Regions from separate parts of the Serratia sp. HNCC26DJ244 genome, predicted to be linked through region 1. Evidence: predicted binding sites of a transcription regulator. Region 1 holds the regulator's gene; the other holds the start of a gene.
The links. The regulator ArgR, encoded in region 1, controls arginine synthesis, uptake and breakdown. The targets are predictions, from matches to a motif close to ANTGAATAAAAATACANT.
Positions count from the first base shown of each region.

Region 1 (3,185 bases):
ACGGATGGATAGCGGCCTGTTAGCTCACTGCTAACATTTTCGCTAGCAGTGTAGTCCAAAGTGACCCATTATTCATAGGCAAATCCGTTTCTTCTGTGCGATTTTGAAGGTTAGAATAAGTACTAAATCGATGCACTTAAATGAGAAAGCTAATGCGCATACATATTCTTGGGATCTGTGGCACCTTTATGGGCGGGCTGGCGATGTTGGCTCGTTCCCTTGGACATGACGTGACAGGTTCAGATGCGAACGTTTATCCGCCAATGAGCACCTTGCTGGAAAACCAGGGAATTGACCTGATACAAGGGTATGACCCCGCTCAATTGATACCAGTACCCGATTTGGTGATCATCGGCAATGCGATGAGTCGAGGTAATCCCTGTGTGGAAGCGGTATTGGAACAGGGTATCCCTTATGTGTCGGGCCCTCAGTGGTTACATGATCATGTATTGCGTGATCGCTGGGTGTTGGCTGTGGCAGGTACACACGGTAAAACCACCACCGCTGGGATGGCAACCTGGATCCTGGAAGCTTGTGGTTACCAGCCGGGTTTTGTGATTGGGGGTGTGCCGGGTAATTTTGATGTTTCTGCGCGCCTCGGTGGTAGCCCGTTCTTTGTTATTGAAGCTGATGAATACGATTGTGCCTTCTTCGATAAGCGTTCCAAGTTTGTCCACTACAGCCCACGAACGCTGATCATGAACAACCTTGAGTTCGACCATGCGGATATCTTTGATGATCTGAAAGCGATCCAGAAACAGTTCCACCATCTGGTGCGATTGGTGCCGGGCAAGGGCAAAATTATTCTGCCGGAGAACGACACACAGCTGAAACAAGTGATGGCGATGGGCTGTTGGAGTGAACAGGAGTGGGTCGGCGATGAAGGAAGTTGGCGTGCGCAGAAGCTGACAGCGGATGCTAGCCACTACGCGGTATACCTCGATGGCGAGAAAGTGGGAGAGGTTAACTGGTCGTTGGTGGGTGAGCACAACATGCATAATGGTCTGATGGCGATTGCTGCTACGCGCCATATTGGTGTGCAACCGGCTGATGCTTGCCAGGCGTTGGGTGATTTTATTAATGCCCGCCGTCGTTTGGAGTTGCGTGGAGAGGCGGCTGGTGTCACGGTTTATGATGACTTTGCTCATCATCCAACGGCTATTCTGGCCACGTTGGCGGCTTTGCGTGGCAAAGTGGGCGGAACGGCACGTATTCTTGCCGTACTGGAACCCCGTTCAAACACCATGAAGATGGGGATCAGCAAAAATGACCTGGCACCTTCTTTAGGGCGTGCTGATGAAGTGTTCCTGTTTCAGCCTCATCATATTCCATGGCAAATCGCAGAGGTGGCAGAGGCCTGTGTGCAGCCAGCGCATTGGAGTGCTGACCTTGATACGTTGCTGGAGATGATCATCAAAACGGCGCAGCCAGGTGACCATATTTTGGTGATGAGCAATGGCGGCTTTGGCGGTATTCATGACAAACTGTTATCGGCGCTGGCTAATAAAGCAGAGTCACAAGAGAACGACTGATTTTATCGATGGACACTCAAAATAGCCCGGTGGTTTGACAAAACAGGGTTGATAAAACACTTGTGTTGATCGGGTTCGGTCTAGCCCCAAGGATGGGGCGCGTCATGAAACCAACAACCCTGCAGTTTGAATGGCGACGGGTGCACTAAAGCTCCTGCTCGAACAGCATCAAAATGGCCTCATGGAGCTGAAGTGCCGTAAAGGTGCTGGCTGGGGTGATAAAAATAGTGTCGTCACCTGCAATGGTTCCCAGAATCCCTTCTGCTTTCCCCAGTGAATCTAACAAACGAGCAATCAATTGTGCCGCGCCTGGACTGGTACGAATCACTACCATGGCATCATTATGGTCGATATCCAGCACCAGGTTTTTTAGCGGACTGGTGGTGGTGGGGACACCGAGTTCAGCAGGTAGGCAGTACACCATTTCCATTTTTGCATTACGTGTACGCACAGCCCCGAACTTGGTTAACATACGGGACACTTTTGACTGGTTAATATTCTCGAAGCCTTCTTCCTGCAGCGCTAAAACGATTTCACCTTGTGAACTGAACTTTTCTTCTTTCAATAACGCTTTAAACGCTTTGGTCAGGTCTTCCTGTTTTGCAGGATTACGCATTTTACACCGTGAAATGTGGAGGGAGACGTTTTGATTATGCATATAAATGAATTTTTATGCAAACTTGATGTAGTGGTGACCAACAGTAATACACCGAGGACGAAGAAAGGAGGCAACCTTAGTAAGATATTTATCTCATGAATAGGCTGTTCCAATGAGAAGCAACACGTCAGGGGGGCGCAGTAATATGATTAAAATGATGTTGTTATTATGTTACGTAAGGGTGTAATGTGAACAGCGGTTAACTTAATTGTAAAATAATGCATGTTATTTTTGATTATTGTGCGCTATGCCCTCAATGCATCGGGCATTTAATCTAAAATAGCCTCGCTGCAGACCATTTTATTGCGCCAGATCTAAAACAGACTGTTAATGGGTTGTTTTAAAAGGAGTAATAAATTAAGGTCCCGGGCCAAAGAATTCACGGCGTTTATATATTTAAGATAATAAAAGGAGTATAGGATGAAAGTTGCAGTTCTCGGTGCTGCTGGTGGTATTGGCCAAGCCCTCGCCCTTCTACTCAAGACCCAACTTCCTTCAGGTTCTGAACTCTCTCTTTACGACATAGCACCCGTTACACCAGGCGTTGCTGTTGACTTAAGCCATATCCCAACGGCAGTTAAAATTAAAGGTTTCAGTGGTGAAGATGCCACCCCTGCGTTACAGGGAGCCGATGTGGTGTTGATATCAGCGGGTGTCGCGCGTAAACCTGGAATGGATCGTTCCGATCTGTTCAATGTTAATGCAGGGATAGTGCGTAATCTGATGGAACAAGTGGCTAAAACTTGCCCGAAAGCCTGTATTGGTATTATTACCAACCCGGTCAACACCACAGTGGCTATTGCTGCTGAAGTGATGAAAAAAGCCGGTGTTTACGATAAAAACAAGCTGTTTGGGGTAACTTTGCTCGATGTTATCCGTTCTGATACGTTTGTGGCAGAGTTGAAAGGTAAGCAACCGGAAGAGTTGAATGTGGCAGTGATTGGCGGCCACTCCGGTGTCACCATTCTGCCTCTACTGTCACAGATCCCTGGCGT
Region 1 is NZ_JBXUGO010000009.1:95,898-99,082, forward strand. Features, by position in the region: gene mpl (UDP-N-acetylmuramate:L-alanyl-gamma-D-glutamyl-meso-diaminopimelate ligase) at 153-1,532, shown strand; gene argR (transcriptional regulator ArgR) at 1,678-2,148, opposite strand; gene mdh (malate dehydrogenase) at 2,611-3,185, shown strand, end outside.

Region 2 (3,185 bases), on a different contig from region 1:
ACACTATTTTTAGCAAAAAAACATAAAAATCAGCGTATTTTCTGAAATTTAATTACAGCCCATCGGTTATCAGTTTGGCTTATCACCCCGATGAACTACCTCTTTGGAGGTAAATAATGGACTGTTACTTGCTGTTTATCCATCAGTTATTGTTGGCAAAAATGGTCGACCAATTCTGCTAGCAACCTACGGGTTGGCTCAATAAACGCCATATCAAGATATTCGTCAGGTTGATGCGCCTGGTTGATCGAACCCGGCCCTAACACCAGCGTTGGGCACACATTTTGGATAAACGGCGCTTCGGTACAGTAGTTAACCACTTCGGTACGGGAGCCGAGCAACTTCTCAATGACCGCGACCATGTGGTGGTCGGTAGGGCATTCATAACCCGGAATGGGCGGATGCAGTTCATCAATGGTTAAACGGCCCGGCCAGCGTTGGATGACGGGAGCCAGTGCCTGGTGCAGCAGCTCGTTGATGTTATCCAGTGTCATACCGGGTAATGGGCGAATATCCATATGTAATTCGCAACAGGCACAAATACGGTTGGCCGCATCTCCGCCGTTGATATGACCGAAGTTCATGGTTGGATAGGGCACGGCAAAGGCGGGATTGTGGTAGCGCTCCTGCAGTGTCTTGCGTAATGTCATCAGATGCCCGATGGACTCATGCATCAGGTCGATGGCATTCACGCCACGAGCCGGGTCGCTTGAATGACCAGATTGACCCACGATGCGGATCGCATTGGAAATATGGCCTTTATGGGCACGTACTGGCTGCAGAGATGTCGGCTCGCCAATAATGGCAAAGTCTGGGCGGATTTTGCTCGAGGCGGCAAAATAACGGGCCCCGGCCATGGTGGTTTCTTCATCCGCCGTAGCCAGAATATACAGCGGCTTAGTCAGTTTTCCGGGGTCAATATCGCGTACTGTATCGAGCACAAAGGCAAAGAAGCCTTTCATATCGGCAGTACCCAGCCCATAAAGCTTGTTGTCGTGTTCGGTTAAGGTAAAGGGGTCGCGTGTCCAGCGGCCCTGGTCATAGGGTACGGTGTCGGTATGACCGGCCAGCAGCAACCCACCGGGGCCTTCCCCCATACTTGCCAACAGGTTGAACTTGTTGCGGGTGTCTGGCACCGGTTGTACATCGACACGGAAACCCAGATCGCTAAACCAACTGGCCAGTAAGTTGATTAATGTTTCATTACTCTGATCAAGGTCAGCATCGGTGGCACTGATCGATTCTGTGCTTATCAGTGCCCGGTACAACTCAATAAATGAGGGTAATTTCATCTTCACTGTTGACAGCCTTTGGTTAGGGTAGTATCAATATTCATGCATTTATTCTGAATAAAAATACATTAAATAAGAGCGTAAAGGAAACGACGCCTGGATGTTGTTCAAAACATCAACGCTCAACCATCGGGGTGACCGGCACAATAATGCGCTTAAACCCTGCGACCAGAGTCACCCATGACTCTTACTGTTAGCCAAGAAGGTGAAAGGCCACATGTTGAATACGCTGATTGTTGGTGCCAGCGGTTATGCCGGAGCGGAGCTTACGGCTTACCTGAATCGTCATCCACATATGAACATAACCGCTTTAGCGGTTTCAGCGCAAAGTGCAGATGCAGGAAAATTACTTTCTGACCTGCATCCTCAATTAAAAGGTATCGTTGACCTGCCATTGCAACCCCTGGTTGACCCTGCTGCTGCCGCAAAAGACATTGATGTGGTTTTCCTGGCTACCGCCCATGAGGTGAGCCATGACATCGCCCCCATCTTTCTGGCAGCGGGTTGCGTAGTGTTCGATCTCTCCGGTGCATTCCGTATACAGGATAGCCAATTCTATAGTCAATATTATGGTTTTCAACACCAGCATGAACAGTGGCTGTCTCAGGCAGTTTACGGTCTGGCGGAGTGGCAGGGTGAAAAACTCAAACAGGCACAGCTGATTGCAGTGCCTGGCTGCTACCCGACCGCAGCACAATTGGCCTTAAAACCGCTCATTGATAAACAACTGCTGGATCTGACCCAATGGCCGGTGATCAATGCCGTCAGCGGCGTGAGCGGTGCGGGCCGTAAAGCCAGTGTTGCCACCAGTTTCTGCGAAGTGAGCCTTCAGCCTTATGGCCTGTTTAACCATCGTCATCAGCCAGAGATAGCAACTCATCTCGGGGTGCCGGTGATTTTTACCCCCCATTTAGGGAGTTTCCCGCGCGGAATTTTGGCCACCATCACCTGCCGCTTGAAAGCCGGTGTCACCGCACAAGATGTGGCGGCGGTTTACCATGGGGCCTACGACGATAAACCGCTGGTACGGTTGTATGACCAAGGCATGCCAGCGCTGAAATCTGTGGTGGGGCTACCGTTCTGTGATATCGGTTTTGCTGTTCAGGGTGAACATCTGATTACCGTGGCAGCAGAGGATAACCTGTTGAAAGGGGCTGCGGCGCAGGCGGTGCAGTGCCTTAATATCCGTTTTGGGTTCCCGGAAACCCAGTCATTAATCTAATATTTACCCCATAGGCGTTCAGTTGTCGCCAAGTCGCCACGTTAACCGTGGCGCCGAAATTTTGACGGCAGTGACACCGCGTGGCAACTTGTAAGAGAGAGTATAAGCGTGAGTACACAGCAATGAATCCATTGATTATCAAATTAGGTGGTGTGCTATTAGACAGTGAAGAAGCGCTGGAGCGTTTGTTTACTGCGCTGGATACCTACCGTCAGGAGCATCAGCGCCCGCTGGTGATTGTCCATGGCGGTGGTTGCCTGGTGGATGAGCTAATGAAACAGCTCTCTTTGCCGGTGGTGAAGAAGAACGGTTTGCGCGTTACACCGCCTGAACAAATCGATATTATTACCGGTGCGCTGGCAGGTACTGCCAACAAAACCCTGCTGGCATGGGCGCTGAAGCACAAAATCAACGCGGTGGGCTTGAGCCTGGCAGACGGTGGCAGTGTGGCGGTTACGCAGTTGGATCCTGAGTTGGGCCATGTGGGGCAAGCGTTACCGGGTTCACCGGTGCTGCTCAATATGTTGCTCACTGCGGGTTACCTGCCAGTGATCAGCTCTATCGGTATTACTGCCGAAGGCCAACTGATGAATGTGAACGCTGATCAGGCGGCGACCGCTCTGGCGGCCACGCTAGGGGCTGATTTAATCCTGCTGTCAGATGTCAGTGGC
Region 2 is NZ_JBXUGO010000016.1:26,248-29,432, reverse strand. Features, by position in the region: gene argE (acetylornithine deacetylase) at 147-1,292, opposite strand; gene argC (N-acetyl-gamma-glutamyl-phosphate reductase) at 1,510-2,514, shown strand; gene argB (acetylglutamate kinase) at 2,637-3,185, shown strand, end outside.
Region 2: a site for ArgR is predicted at 1,345-1,362, ahead of argC (N-acetyl-gamma-glutamyl-phosphate reductase). Genes of this name have one in related genera too.